2 regions of the Faecalibacterium faecis genome follow, and region 2 is predicted to be linked to the other one. Evidence: riboswitches for the same ligand, from Rfam matches in the RefSeq annotation. Region 2 holds a riboswitch; the other holds the start of a gene.
The links. Region 2 has a riboswitch for thiamine pyrophosphate ahead of thiW (energy coupling factor transporter S component ThiW). Riboswitches for the same ligand answer to the same signal wherever they lie in the genome.

Region 1 (7,787 bases), on a different contig from region 2:
ACTGCCGATGGGATCCATGCCGGAAGCGGCAAAGTCTGTCCGCGCTGGATAGCAGGCAGCAGCAGGCTCCACACACTGGCCGCCAGCATGATGCCCGCTGCCATGCCGCACAGGATGCGCTGCGTGCAGGGCCGCGACTGCCGCCGCAGCAAAAACACGCCTGCTGCCCCCAGTGTAGTGCACGCCGCCGGGAACAGCAGCACCCACGCAGTGAAAACAATCTGGTTCACGATACATTCCCCCTTTGCCCGGTGTATGTGCGCCGAAGCAAAAAGGTGCAGAAAAGCCCGTCACACAAAATACAGTGTGATGGGCTTTTCTGTCAGAATGCGATGGCATCTTCTTTGCTGCCAAAGGGCAGACCCGTAGCCGGATCGACCGGCGGCAGGCCAGCCTGCCCCATATCCGCCGCCTTTACGCTGCATACCACCGCATTGGCAAGCACATACTTCACCTTTGCGGTGGCAGCAGCGCCGATCTTATCATAGATGCGGCCTGCGCTGTAACAGTCGCCCAGCACGGTGTGAGTGCTGTTGGCCACATAGCCCACCTTGCCCAGACCCGGCAGTTCTGCGCGGATGGCTTCGCGGTCAAAGTCATTCTCCGGCTCCTTGACCAGCTTTACCTTCTGGCCCACTGCAAACGGCTGAGTGCCGAAGCGGTAGTTGAGTCCGGTCAATGTAACATAGTACTTCATCTTTATTTCCTCCAAAACACATGTTTTATTTTCAGGGGACCCGTTCATCCCCTGCTTTGTCTGTATTATCCGCTTTTTATGTCCAATAAAAACCACTTTCAAATAACACTTGTCATTTTTTGATATTTTTGTTCAGGTTCGCTGCACAAAGTTTACCCTCTTTTCTTTCTCCGCAGGTCAACTGTCAGGTGACAAATGGCTCTTTTCCGTTTCCGGAGCCGCATCATCCTCACTTTTGCATTTCTTTATTTCTCTTTAGGGAACATGCATTCCCGTCTTGATTCAAGTGAACAAACAATGAAAGAAATTACAAAGTGATTACAACGCGGTAAAAAATTCTTTCCTGAGTCTCCCTGTGCTTCGATCAGTTTAACAAAAACTCTTTGACTTTTAGCGATAAATTATAACAAAATCGTAGATTATCATTGAAACCTCACTTCTTAGCCAAAAAAGCTCTTGATTTTTTCGCAAAAAAGACTAGAATATCCACTTGCAGAAAGGCACTTCCTGTAGGGCCTTCTGCAAAATACATTTGCGTATGGCAAGGAGATTTTAGATATGAAACTCAAGAATGTTTGTGTTGCTGTTGTTGCTCTGGCTCTGGCTGTTGGCATGACCGCTTGCGGCGGTTCTGCTTCCTCCACTGCTGCATCCTCTTCCGAGGCTGCTTCTACCAGCACTTCTGTTGCTGCTGAGGCCGAGGAGAGCGCTTCTTCCGCTGTTGCAGAGGAGAACGGTTCTTCTTCTGAGGCTGCTTCCAGCGAGGCCGCTTCTTCTGAGGCCGCTTCTTCTGAGGCTGCTTCCAGCGAAGCTGCTTCTTCCGTTGCAGCTTGATCGCATAGCGCCTAAATTCCAATAAAAGCTGAAGCCGGGCACAGGGAGCCATGAGTTTTCCTGTGCCCGGCTTTTTGTAGCAAAATGCGCCGGAAAGGTTTATTGGGAACCTCCCGGCGCATTTTTCAGAAGCTGTCATCAGAAGCAGGATGTCCCTCAGGCAGCGTGCAATGCTTATTCTTATATTCCCCAGAACAGGATCCCCAGTCCTGCAGAGAGCAGGATCATCCCAATGGGCGATGGTGCTTTGCCCTTTTTCCGGCGGCAAAGGGCATGCAGCCCCCACAGCAGCAGGAACACCACAATGGAACGGAGATCCGGTGCAATGCCTGCCTTGTCCGCTGCAAACCCGGCCAGCGTAGAAAGCGCCATGTTGACTGCAGTTGCCAGGATCATCGCCACCACACAGGGACGAACGCCGCCAAGAACTGCGTTGATTCCCGCATACTTCATCAGGTTCTGCAGCACCGATGCAATGAGCAGAATGATCACAAAAGACGGCAGCACCACCCCCAGCGTCGCACACAGCGCACCCCAGAAGCCGCCCTGTGAAGCGCCGATGAAGGTAGCCATATTGATGGCCAGCGGGCCGGGTGTGGACTCCGACACGGCAATGAAGCTGAGAAATTCGCCTTCCGTCAGCCAGCCGTGTCCTAAGACCGTTTCCCGCACCAGCGAGATCATGCCGTAGCCGCCGCCAAAGGACAGCGCACCGATCATGAGGAAATTCCAGAAAAGTTCTACATAGATCACGGCTTCTTCTCCCCCTTCCGCAGCTGCTGTACTGCATACACCAGCAGCCCGGCCGCACCGCTGAACAGGATGTAAAAAATGGAAGAGAAGGACACTGCTGCAATGGAACAGCCCACCATCGCTGCCGCAACCGTGGTCAGGATGACAATATTGAAGACGCTGTGTTCCAGCTGCTTCAGCATTTTCAGTCCGGCGGAAAGGATCAGATAGATCACACACACCTGAATGCCGTGGAACGCACTTGCCACCACCGAAAGGCGGAGGAACTGGTCAAAGAACAGCGAGATCAGATAAATGACCGCGAAGGACGGAAGACATACCGCCACCGTGGACGCTGCCGCACCTGCCGCACCCTCGATTTTGTAGCCGATATAGGTGGCACTGTTCACCGCCACCGGGCCGGGCGTAGACTCCGCAATTGCCACCATGTCCAGAAATTCTTCTTTTGTCACCCACTTTTTCTCTTCCACAAATTCATTCTGCAGCAAAGCCACCATGGCATAACCGCCGCCAAACGTGAACGCTCCAATTTTGAAAAACGTCCAGAAAAGCTCCTTTGTTTTCGACATAGCCTTCTCCTTTCTTGCGCCTTATTATATCATTTTTTGTTTTGATATGATATACTTTAATGGAATATGCTGCTTTCTTTGGAAAAAGCAGAAAAAGGAGTTTAGGATATGAAAACAAAATTTGGCATTGTAGGCTGCGGCTTTCTGGGCGGCATTGTGGCCAGCGCATGGAAGAACGGTCTGCTGCCGGACTATGAGCTGGTGGGCGTGACCAGCCGCACCCGTGCTTCGGCAGAAAAACTTGCCGCCGAGGTAGGCTGTCCCGTCTGCGATGATGTGGATGCTCTGCTGACACTGCAGCCGGAATACATTGTGGAGACCGCTTCGGTGGAGGCTGTGCGCGCCATGGCTGTGCCTGTACTGAAAAAAGGCGTGAATCTGGTCATTATTTCCATTGGTGCCTTTGCGGACCTTGATTTTTACGAGCAGGTCAAGGCCGCTGCCGTGGAGGGCGGTGCCAAGGTGCATCTGGCAAGCGGTGCCATTGGCGGCTTTGATGTGCTGCAGACCGTCACCCTGATGGCCGAGGCGCAGAAGCTGGCCGAGACGGCAGGCATTGAGACCCACACCGGAGCCAAGGGCTTCCGCAACACGCCGGTATGGGCCGACCATCTGCTGACCGATACCGAAAAGACCACCGTGTTCACCGGCAATGCCAAGCAGGCCATTGCCACCTTCCCCCGCCGCGTGAATGTGGCTGTTGCCACCTCGCTGGCCACCACCGGCCCGGAGATCACCGGCGTGACCATGCACTCGGTACCCGGCTGGGCGGGCGACGACCACTGCATCACCGCCGAGATCGAGGGCGTGAAGGCCGTGGTGGATATCTGCTCTTCCACCAGCGCCATTGCCGGTTGGAGCGTAGTTGCCCTGCTGCGCAACCTTTCCTCCCCCGTATGCTTCTATTAAAGGAGGGCTTTGCAGATGTTCAACAAACTGGTGGCCATTGAGCCGGTAAGCCTGATCCCTTCCGCCGAGGAAGCGCTGCATCAGTACGCAAAAGAAGTGGTGCTGTACCGCGATATCCCGGCCAGCGATGACCAGATCGTGCAGCGCATCGGAGATGCCGATGCTGTACTTCTGAGCTACACCTCCCGCATGGGCAAAAATGTGATCGAGCGCTGCCCGAATATCCGTTACATCGGCATGTGCTGCAGCCTGTATTCTGAGGAAAGCGCTAATGTGGATATCGCCTACGCCCGCACCCGCGGCATCAAAGTGCTGGGCATCCGGGACTACGGCGACCGCGGCGTTGTGGAGTACGTCCTGCATGAGCTCACCGGCATCCTGCACGGTTTTGGGATGCCCATGCTGCGGGACGAGCCGGTGGAGATCACCGGGCTGAAGGCAGGCATCATCGGGCTGGGTGTGTCCGGCAAAATGATCGCCGACGCGCTGCAGTTCATGGGCGCCGACATTGCCTATTACAGCCGCACCCGCAAGCCGGATGCCGAAGCTGTGGGCATGGCCTATAAGCCGCTGGCACAGCTGCTGACCGAGAGCGAGGTGGTGTTCACCTGCCTGAACAAAAATGTCCTTCTGCTGGGCAAGGACGAATTTGCACAGCTGGGCGCAGGCAAGGTACTGTTCAACACCTCCATCGGCCCGGGCTTTGACTCTGCTGCTCTGGAACAGTGGCTTGCTCTGCCGGGCACCCACTTCTTCTGTGACACCCGTGCCGCTGCCGGCCCGGTGGGTGAAGGCTTCTTTGCCCGTGAGAATGTGCATTGCGCGAATGTTTCTGCCGGACGCACCAAGCAGGCTTTTGTGCTGCTGAGCCAGAAGGTGCTGGCAAATATCCGCACTGCACTGGGAGAATGATATAAAAAGGAAACGCTTCCCGGCCGGGAAGCGTTTCCTTTTAGGCTTTATTCAAAATTGTTGTGATCTCTTCCAGATTCGCCGCAAATCGGATGCCCTGCTGGCGCTGCGGCGTGGAAAGGCCTTTCTCGATCATTTTGGCAAGCAGTGCTTTCAGGCTGTCGTAGTAGCCGTTCAGATCATACAGGATGCAGGGCGCGTCCAACTGGCCCAGCGAGACCTTGGACATTACCTCTGCGATCTCTTCCAGCGTGCCGGTACCGCCGGGGAATGCGATGAAGGCATCGCCCAGCTCGATCATCTTCGTCTTGCGCTCGGTCATGTCCTTGGTGACGATCAGCTCGGTCAGGCCATCGTGCTGCAGCTCCTGCTGCACAAAGAACTGCGGTTCCACACCGGTCACCGTGCCGCCTGCGTCCAGCGCGCTCTGGGCAAGCTGACCCATCAGGCCGCTGCGGGAGCCGCCGTACACAAGGCGGTGCCCGTTTGCACCGATCCAGCTGCCCAGTTCCCGGACAGCTTCCGCCAGCGCAGGATCATTGCCCGCATTTGCTCCAAGATAGACCGTGATGTTCATGGTATTTCCCCCTTTGTTTTTTCCATTTTACCACGCAGCGGGCCGATTGAAAAGGGCCATCCCCTTGCAAATGCAGCGGCACTGTGGTATTCTTGAACGCAGAAAAAGGGAGCCTGCAAAAGCAGGCTGAGAGTGGGCTGTTTGCCCAGACCTGTGACCTGATTTGGACAATGCCAACGTAGGGAGATACTGCTGCTTCAAAGTGCGGAGATGCCTCCTTGCGGGCATTTCCGCATTTTTTGCAAAGGAAGTTGTAACCATGAAAACTGCATTGACGATTGCCGGCAGCGATTCCAGCGGCGGTGCTGGCATCCAGGCCGATATCAAAACCATGACTGCAAACGGCGTGTACGCCATGAGCGCCATTACCGCACTGACTGCCCAGAACACCACAGGTGTGACCGGCATTTTTGAAGCCACGCCCGAATTTCTGGCACAGGAGATCGACGCCATTTTTACCGACATCTACCCGGATGCCGTCAAGATCGGCATGGTATCCTCGGCAGAGCTGATCAGTGTGATCGCCGAAAAGCTGCACACCTACGGCGCAAAGCATATCGTGGTGGACCCGGTGATGGTTGCCACCTCCGGCTCCAAGCTGCTGCGGGACGATGCCGTGCAGGCACTGACCGAAAAGCTGCTGCCCATGGCAGAGGTGGTCACCCCCAACATTCCGGAGACTGAGATCCTTTCCGGCATGAAGATCACCGATGCGGCCGGAATGGAGGCCGCTGCAAAGCTGATCAGCGAGAAATACCACTGTGCCGTGCTGTGCAAGGGTGGCCACCAGATCAACGATGCCGACGACCTTCTGTGGCGGGACGGCTGCGGCAAATGGTTCCGCGGCAAGCGCATTGCAAACCCCAATACCCACGGCACCGGCTGCACCCTATCCAGCGCCATTGCGTCCAATCTGGCAAAGGGCTATGATCTGGATGCATCTGTGGAGCGCGCAAAGGCCTACATTTCCGGCTGTCTTTCTGCCATGCTGGATCTGGGCCATGGCTCCGGCCCCATGAACCACATGTTTGCACTGAAGGGAGAGTTTGTGGGTGAGTGAGCAGACCTTTGTGCAGCAGCTGGTGCAGGAAAGTCTGCCTGTGTGGGAGAAATGTCTGCACTCAGAATTTCTGACCCACCTTGCGGATGGCACACTGGATGAAGCCTGCTTCAAGGGCTACATCGTGGAGGACAGTCTTTACCTGCGGGAATATGCCAAGGTGTTTGCCTGGGGCATGACCAAGGCAAAGGATATGCAGACCATCCGCACCTACTATTCCCTGCTTTCCTTCGTGAATGAGAGCGAGGATGCAGCCCGCCTGCACTATCTCAAGCACTTTGGACTGACCGATGAAGGCATCCAGAGCCTGCCGCTGCGGCCGGAGAACCGTGCCTATGTGGACTCTATGATCGAAGCCGCCAAAAACGGCGAGGGCGCAGCCGAGTGCATGATGGCCTGCCTGCCCTGTATGCTGAGCTATGGCTGGATCTTCCAGAAACTGCTGGAAGAAAAACCTTCCGTGCAGGATACCCTTTATGGTGCACTGGTGGTGGACTATGCTGACAAGGGCTATGAGGCGGCCTGCCGCGACTGGGCCGCGTTTGCAGAAAAAGTCTGCGAAGGCCTGAGCGACGAGCGCCTTGCCCGCTGCCGCGAGATTTTCCATGCCTGTTCGGCGCACGAGCTGAACTTCTGGGCCATGGCAGCTTCCCCGCGCAGTGACCTGTAATTTTTCCTAAAATATAAAATGCACCCGGCCTGTGGGCAGAACCGCAGCAACCGGGTGCATTTGTTTTGTTCAGGGTTTCGTGGCCGCAGCCGCAGGCATGAGCCTTAGTGCCGGAAACAAGGGAGCCCTAAAACAAAAACTTCCCCGGCTCTTCTGCCGAGGGAGTGGAAAAGAAAAACGCCCCTAACAGAAGAACTCTCTTCTGTCAAGGACGAATAAAATTTGGCCTTTTATCCGCGGTGCCACCATGACTTCATGGACATGACCCCATGCACTTGGCGGGATGCCAACACATCCCCGGCAACTGACGTATGCCCTACGTTGCAGAATACTGTGCGGCGAAAGTTCTCCGCAGTTCCCTGCACCCTCAGCGGTCCATTTCGGGAAAATATAACGCAAAGTCACACTTTCCTTGACGAACTGTTTCCGGTCTGCTTCTCAGCTGCGCAGGCTCTCTGTACAGGCATGGTTCGCCGTTATCTCCGCTTCAACGGTTTAGTGTATTGAATTTGGCTATATTAAACCACGGATTTTTCGTTTGTCAATACCTGTTTGCAAATTTTTCAAAATCAGCCTATGTCCACAGTGGGTTCAGCGCTTCCGGCGGCTGTTCGTGCTGGAAAACTTCACCGCTTTTGCCGGCCTGCGGCGGCTGTGCAGCGCACTGTAGTAGCCAAAGGCAGTGCCGCATAAGCCGCCCACAATGTGCATGAAGTTTGCTACATTGTCGTGCACAAAAATGATATCGTACACCTGCTGACCAAAGTACAGCGCTGCAACCAGCAGCATGGTGACCGGGATGCCGC
Region 2 (7,787 bases):
CAGTGCCTGCACAAAGCCCATCTTGACCGGGTCGTCGCACTCTGCGGCGGCAGCTGCACAGGGTGCCGAACCGCTGCCCGCTTCGTTGGAGAACAGGCCGCGCTTGACACCGTTCATCAGCACAGCACCAAAGCCGCCAGCCACGGCCTGCCGCAGACCGAACGCTTCCGCAAAGATGCGCCCGAACACCGCCGGGAGCTTGGGCAGGTTGAACAGCACGATGCCCACGGTGATGACAAAATAGCACACCGCCATGATGGGCACCATCACGTCCAGACTTTTCACGGTGGCATTCTTGCGCAGCACGATCACCGCCGCAATGGCCGTGAGCACCAGTGTGGTAGTAAGCGGCGGAATATGGAACGCATTTTCAAACGCGGAACTGACCGAGTTGGAGATCACCTGACTGATGCCGCACCAGCAGATGAGGCCAGACACCGCAAACAGCGCCGCTACCACAGAGCGTTTGAGCTTTTTGCCGCGCCTGCGCTCCGCCAGCACATGCAGATAGTAGGCCGGTCCGCCGCGCCAGCCGCCGTACAGCGGGTCGGGCTGGCGGTATTTCTGGGCAAGGGTGGATTCGATAAAGGAGGTGGACGCACCCAGAATGGCAGTGACCCACATCCAGAACACCGCACCGGCACCGCCTGCAGAAACAGCGGCCACCACGCCCACCAGATTGCCCATGCCCACGCGGGTGGCGGTGGAAATGACCAGCGTCTGGAAGGAGGAAAGGCCGTCCCTGCCCTGCTTTTTCTCGCACACGGCGGCGATCATATCCCGGAACAGCCGCACCGGCAAAAGACGGGTGCGGCAGGTGAACCAGATGCCCGCCGTGAACAGCAGCACCACCATGAAGGAAATGCCGATGCCGCCGCCCAGCGGGATGGTGAACAGGTCGCCCCACAGCAGGCGATAGACGGATTCGATAAGATTTACCAGCAAGGCAGATTCCTCCTGTAGATCAATGGAATGAAGACGATAACTTCATTATAGTACAGTACAGAAGAATTGTAAAATCTAAAATATTGATAGAAATAATCGATGGAACAGGATAACTTGACAAATCACATAGCTTCGATTATACTACAAACAGAAGGGGCGCTGACTGCAAAGGTCAGCTTTCCATCCCGTTAGTCAAAAAGATTGACCGCTCGAGTTGGGGAACTGTGAGGCGGTCAATCTTTTTTGTTATCATCGCTTTTCATCTGGGAAAACTTTGCCATGACCTCAACGGTCAGACGGATCACATCCACGACCAAGCTCAACAACGCGAGAATGAACGTGAGCAATGCGAGAGTCTCCAGCAGATTCATTCGATATATCCGGGTTGCGGCTCCCTGCATCTGCTTCGTGCCTTGGGCGGCACTCGCATCTTGCAGGCCGCGGCCCCAACAGCAACTCCCTGTTTCCGCCACTGGCGGCGGTCGTTGCCGTTGCTCTTCGCCTTCAAGGCTCCGGGCAGGGTACTTTCAAAAAAGTTTCCTCCCGGACCTCTGCTTGTTCTATGTAGAAATAGAAAAACCAGCGATACGGGATAGAAAGCATGACCACCAATTTTGCAATCAGCGCCTTATTGTTATTTTAACACAATCTTTTTGGAATTACAACACAAAAGCCGCCCGGCGGTCATACCGGGCGGCGGAGGAAGATGCACGCTGCTGCGCGCAAAACAGAAGATTTTTACAGAATGTCGATGTACTCACCGGCCAGCGCCTTGTTCATGCTGCGCACAGCACAGAACTTGCCGCACATGCTGCAGGTGTCGCTGTGGTCGTCCTCCGGCAGGCGGGCATCGCGGATGGCCTTTGCGGTCTCCGGGTCCAGTGCGCAGGCGAACTGTGCATCCCAGTCCAGCACACGGCGGGCATCGCCCATCTTATCGTCGATGTCCCGGGCGTGGGGGATGCCCTTGGCGATATCGGCGGCGTGGGCAGCGATCTTGGAGGCCACGATGCCCTGCTTCACATCGTCCACATTGGGCAGAGCCAGATGCTCGGCGGGGGTCACATAGCACAGGAAAGCTGCACCGCTGGCTGCAGCCACAGCGCCGCCGATGGCAGCGGTGATGTGGTCGTAACCGGGGGCGATATCGGTGACGAGGGGTCCCAGCACATAGAAGGGTGCGCCCATGCAGATGCTCTTCTGCACCTCCATGTTGGCAGCCACCTGATTCAGGGGCACATGGCCGGGGCCTTCCACCATCACCTGCACGTTGTGTGCCCATGCGCGCTTGGTCAACTCGCCCAGACGCACCAGCTCCTCGATCTGGCACACATCGGTGGCGTCAGCCAGACAGCCGGGACGGCAGGCATCGCCCAGCGAGATGGTCACATCGTGCTCGGCGCAGATCTCGCAGATCTCGTCAAAGTGCTCGTAGAAGGGGTTCTCGTTGCCGGTCATGCTCATCCATGCAAACACCAGAGAGCCACCGCGGCTGACAATGTTCATCTTGCGCTTGTGCTTGCGGATCTGCTCGATGGTCTTGCGGGTGATGCCGCAGTGCAGGGTGACAAAGTCCACACCATCCTCTGCATGCAGGCGCACCACATCGATGAAGTCCTGTGCGGTCAGCTCAGCCAGATCGCGCTGGTAGTGGATGACCGAATCGTACACCGGCACGGTGCCGATCATCACCGGGCACTCGTGGGTCAGCTTCTGGCGGAAGGGCTGGGTGTTGCCGTGGCTGGACAGATCCATAATGGCTTCGGCACCCATGTTGACGGCGCTCATCACCTTCTGCATCTCCACGTTGTAGTCCTTGCAGTCGCGGGAGACACCAAGGTTCACGTTGATCTTGGTGCGCAGCATGGAGCCGACACCCTCGGGGTTCAAACACTCGTGGTGCTTGTTGGCGGGGATGGCTACCTTGCCCTCGGCCACCCACTGGCGGATCTCCTCGGTGGTGCGATACTCTTTTTTAGCCACGATCTCCATCTGCGGCGTGATGATGCCCTTGCGGGCAGCATCCATCTGAGTGGTATAAGTCTGCATACGCTCTGTTCCTCCAAATGACAGTTTATCTCTGAACAGCAGGGTGCTGGTCATACAAGGGTAGGGAAAGGCAGCCGTCATTCAGAAAAAACAGAACGTTCTGGATGCCGGCACCTGCGCAAAATGCGCTTTTCATGTTGGTTTTCTCCATGAATTTTATAACGCGGCCCAAGGTGGTGTCCCCGGTTTGCCGCGGGATCGGTCAGATGATCTGCTCCGACAGGGCTTTCAACTCTTTGCACTCGGTCTCGATGTCGTCTGCTGCAAAGATGGCGCTCACAAGGGCCACGCCATCCACACCGGTGCCCTTGAGCTGCAGGATGTTCTCCTTGTGGATGCCGCCAATGGCCACCACCGGGATGTCCACGGCATCACAGATGGCCTTCAGGGTCTCGTGGGGCAGAACATCCACATCGGTCTTGGTGTGGGTGGCAAAGGCTGCGCCCACGCCAAGGCAGTCTGCGCCGTGCTTGACGGCTTCCCGTGCTTCCTCCACACTGTGGACGGAAACGCCGATCATCATACCCTCGCCCACACGGGCGCGCACCTGCGCTGCGGCCATATCCTCCTGCCCCACATGCACGCCCTCGGCGTGGCAGCGGATGGCAATGTCCACATTGTCGTTCACAAAGAACGGCACGCCGTAGCGCTGGCACAGAGCATGGATCTCCACAGCCTCTTTCAGAAAAGCTTCGTCGTCCAGCTCTTTTTCACGCAGCTGCACACAGGTGACACCGCCCTTCAGGGCGCTCTCCACCTGTTCATAGAGGGTCTGTTTGCCCACCCATGCGCGGTCGGTGACGGCATACAGAAGCATGTTCTGCTTATCGCACTTCATAGTTTGCTCCTTCTTCCAGCTGATCCGGGGTCATATTGTAAATGGCATCGATGATATAATTGCGGTAGGTGGAGTTGCCGTCCAGCGGGGTCAGGCGCTTGTGGGCGGTCTCGCCCGCAAGGCCCATGGCGCACACTGCAGCTGCAGCGGCTTCCAGCGGATGGCCGGGGTTTGCGGTGACGAACGCCGCCGTCAGGGCCGAAAGCTGGCAGCCCGTACCGGTGATGCTGCTCATCATAGCATTGCCGTTGCGGATGCAGTAGGCTTTTTCGGCATCCGCCACGATGTCGATGGCACCGGTAATGGCAATAACGGCACCCGTCTGGGCTGCAAAGGCCTTGGCAAAGGCCACGGCAGAATCCAGATTGGCCTCAGTAACTTTATCGGCCACATCGGCATCCACGCCCTTGGTGGTTCCCGCGCCGGAGGCCAGCGTTTTGATCTCCGAGATGTTGCCGCGGATCACGGTGAACTTTACGTCCCTGAGCAGGCGGAAAGCCGTGTCGGTGCGCAGGCGGGATGCACCCGCACCCACCGGGTCCAGCACCACAGGATGGCCCAGCTGGTTTGCCTTTTTGCCCGCCAGTAGCATGCTGGTGATGGTGCGGCTGTTCAGGGTGCCGATGTTGATGTTCAGACCGCCGCAGATGGTGGTGATATCCTCCACCTCGGCGGCATCGTCGGCCATGATGGGCGAAGCACCGCAGGCCAGCACCATGTTGGCGCAGTCGTTCACGGTGACGTAGTTGGTAATGTTATGGATGAGCGGGCAGGTGCGGCGCAGGTTCTCGAATTCTGTTTTGAACATTCGGGTGCCCCTCCGTCAGGAAAGACTGTTCTGCATGGAGCGCAGTGCGCCGGAGCGCTGCAGGCTGTACACCAGCACGCCCGCAATGATGGAACCCACTGCAGTGGAGATGAGGAACGGCACGATGTAGGCATAGAACGCGATGTCGCCGGCGCTCTTGCCCATGAGGAAGATGGCCACCGGGTAAGCGCACAGGCCGCCCAGAATGCTGGTGCCGAACACCTCGCCCACCATGGTGGCAAGGATGTTTTTGGTCTTATGGTACACAAGGCCGCACAGCAGTGCGCCGAACATGCTGCCGGGGAAGGCCATCAGGCTGCCCAGACCCAGCAGATTGCGCAGCAGCGAGGCCACAAAGGCCACGCCCACGCCCCACCACGGGCCAAGCAGCACCGCGCAGGTCACATTGACCATGTGCTGGATGGGTGCACATTTGCTGCCGAACATGGGGAAGCTGAATACGCTGCCCACCACGCACAGAGCGCACAGCATGCCGGCCAGCGCCAGCTTTTTCACAGAGAGTTTTTTCATAAGGCAAGGCTCCTTTCCAAACCTGCGGAAGCAGCAAAAACCATACAGCGCCTCCGCAAACAGCCCGCACCCGGTGCCAGACCCGGCGCAGGAACTATAAGAAGCGGTCGAGACTTGCTGGTCTCCTCTCACGCCGGAACACGGCTTCCCATCGCTGACGGTCACAAAGCTCAGGGCGCTCCCCCTCAGCCCGCTGCGGCACTTCCGCAGAAAAGTACAAGGCATCCTCCTTAATGGTAATAGGTACACAACAAAAAAACAGGAGACACCTTCCGCGGTGCCTCCTGCAAAAAATCATCCATTCTGACTTCCTACGGCGGCATTATCCGCATCAGGTAAAAGGGTCGAAGTTTGGGCACTTCCTCTCAGCCTGCTTTACAAGCTCCCCTGTATTTGATTGTGACTGTATTTTACACCCTTTGCGCACAAATTGCAAGAGGGGGCAAAGGCGCGCACAACGGTGCAAAACGTTTTTCACGCAGGTTTTATTGCAAAAGAAGGTGAAATATGGTATTTTCAAGGTGGACGCATACCCCCCCCGTAAGCAAAAAGGAGGAATTCCGTATGAAGCAGACGACCCTGACCCAAAGGCTGCTTTCGGCCCTCGTGGCGCTGTGCATGGTGCTGAGCGTGTGCGCACCCGCCTTTGCGGATGTGACCGACCCTGATATGGCCAAGGCCGCACAGTGGTGCACCGAGCAGGGCACCATGGCTGCCAAGGGCGACCGCTTTGAACCCGAAGGCTGGACCCCGAAGTTCAAGGTGATCGAAGTGTGGAACAAGACATTCCCCGCAGCCTGATGCCGGCAGTGTGGATGCCGTGCTCGGTTCGGACCTTTTCCGTGAAAATGGGGCTGTTGCAAAATAGCTCTCTGAAAAAATCATGAACAAAACCCGGAACCTTTTCTCGGCCAAAACGGCTCAAAAAGGGTTCCGGGTTTTTGATGTTATGCCGTTTCCGCCTTATCCGTTCCACCCTCTGGCAGAGGGGTCCAGCATTTCGGTGGCAGAGTAAATGAGGGCGTTGCAGATGGCTGCAGCCACATTGCTGCCGCCCTTGCGGCCCATGGCGGCGATGGCAGGCACGCCGTATCGCTCGCAGGCGGCAAACAGTACTTCCTTGCTTTCCACCACATTCACAAACCCCACCGGCACGCCAATGACCAGCGCAGGCCGCAGACCGGCTTCCATTTCCTCCGCAATGGTCAAAAGGGCCGTGGGCGCATTGCCAATGGCCAGAATGGCCCCCGGGTGCTCCCGGGCAGCGCGGTGCATGGCGGCAACGGCACGGGTGGTGCCCGCCTGCTTTGCGGCTTCGGCCACAGCGGGGTCTGCCATGTAGCAGATGGCTTCACCGTTCAGTTTTTTCAGGCCCGGCTTTGTGATGCCCGCCAGCGCCATATTGGTGTCGGTAACGATGAAAGCACCCGCGTGCAGGGCCTTGACTGCGGCTTCCACCGCGCCGGGTGTAAAGCGCAGATTTTTGGCATAGTCGAAATCCGCGGTGGTGTGGATGACCCGCTTGACCACCGCAGCCGTCTCCGGCGGCGGGGTCAGGCCCAGCTCGTCCAATTCCCTTGTGATAATGGAGATGCTCGTCCGTTCAATGTCGGCGGGCAGATGATGCTGCGGTGTCATGTGTTGTCTCCTTTTTGCATTCCCATAGCGGCATAGATGGCGGGCATATCCAGTGCCGCACGCACACCATCGGCAAGCAGATCAAGCTGCTGCTGACGGTACTGCTCCATGGGGATAAGCTCGGCCCCGGCCGGATCGATGCCCTTCCGTTTGCACAAAAATGCGGTCAGTTTTTCGGTCAGTTCGCCGGTGTCGAACAGGCCGTGCAGGTAGGTACCGAATACACTGTCCTGCACACAGCCCTCCGGCGTGCCGTCTGCAAGGATGCAGAACGCACTGCCCCACACCTCGGTGCGGCCTGCGTGGATCTCGTAGCCCGTCAGCTTTGCGCCTGCAAAGGGTTCTGTGGTCACACAGGCTGCGGTCTGGGTCAGGTGCTTTTCGGTGCCGAACACCGTCGTGGTGGGCAGCAGGCCAAGGCCCCGCAGGGTGCAGGGGGTACCGCTCTCCTCCCCTGCCGGGTCGCAGAGCTGTTCGCCCAGCATCTGGTAGCCGCCGCACACGCCCAGCACCGGCGTACCGGCTGCCGAAAGCCTGAGCACCGCCGCTTCCAGTCCGCTTTCCCACAGCCAGCGCAGGTCGTCCATGGTGTTCTTGGTGCCGGGCAGGATGACGAGATCCGGTGCACCCAGCTGGCGGGTGCGCTGCACATACCGCACGCCCAGCAGCGGGTGCTGTTCCAGCGGGATAAAGTCGGTGAAGTTGGACACATGCGGCAGGCGCAGGATGGCGATATCCAGCGGCTTGACCGCAGCTTTTGTATCCAGCCGGTCGGAGAGAGAATCCTCGTCCTCGATCTCCACCCGCAGGTACGGCACTACGCCCAGCACGGGCAGGTGTGTTTTTTCTTCCAGCATGGCAAGGCCGGGCCGCAGGATCTCCACATCGCCCCGGAACTTGTTGATGATCAGGCCCCTGATGCGGGCACGCTCGTCGGCTTCCAGCAGCTCCACAGTGCCGTACAGCTGGGCGAATACG

Region 1: another riboswitch for thiamine pyrophosphate. It lies ahead of thiD (bifunctional hydroxymethylpyrimidine kinase/phosphomethylpyrimidine kinase); the one in region 2 lies ahead of thiW (energy coupling factor transporter S component ThiW).

Annotation. Positions count from the first base shown of each region.
Region 1 covers NZ_JBBMEP010000009.1:87,984-95,770, reverse strand. Annotated here, with positions in the region: gene WMO17_RS06420 (ZIP family metal transporter) at 1-230, opposite strand, end outside; gene WMO17_RS06415 (HIRAN domain-containing protein) at 323-697, opposite strand; gene WMO17_RS06410 (hypothetical protein) at 1,256-1,531, shown strand; gene WMO17_RS06405 (chromate transporter) at 1,712-2,284, opposite strand; gene WMO17_RS06400 (chromate transporter) at 2,281-2,853, opposite strand; gene WMO17_RS06395 (aspartate dehydrogenase domain-containing protein) at 2,962-3,762, shown strand; gene WMO17_RS06390 (NAD(P)-dependent oxidoreductase) at 3,778-4,674, shown strand; gene WMO17_RS06385 (LOG family protein) at 4,715-5,251, opposite strand; TPP riboswitch at 5,347-5,454, shown strand; gene thiD (bifunctional hydroxymethylpyrimidine kinase/phosphomethylpyrimidine kinase) at 5,511-6,311, shown strand; gene WMO17_RS06375 (thiaminase II/PqqC family protein) at 6,304-6,981, shown strand; gene WMO17_RS06370 (rhomboid family intramembrane serine protease) at 7,573-7,787, opposite strand, start outside.
Region 2 covers NZ_JBBMEP010000004.1:19,965-27,751, reverse strand. Annotated here, with positions in the region: gene WMO17_RS02840 (alanine/glycine:cation symporter family protein) at 1-945, opposite strand, end outside; gene WMO17_RS02835 (hypothetical protein) at 1,179-1,316, opposite strand; gene thiC (phosphomethylpyrimidine synthase ThiC) at 1,684-2,994, opposite strand; gene thiE (thiamine phosphate synthase) at 3,197-3,832, opposite strand; gene thiM (hydroxyethylthiazole kinase) at 3,819-4,640, opposite strand; gene thiW (energy coupling factor transporter S component ThiW) at 4,656-5,171, opposite strand; TPP riboswitch at 5,463-5,570, opposite strand; gene WMO17_RS02810 (hypothetical protein) at 5,736-5,972, shown strand; gene WMO17_RS02805 (precorrin-8X methylmutase) at 6,135-6,809, opposite strand; gene WMO17_RS02800 (cobyric acid synthase) at 6,806-7,787, opposite strand, start outside.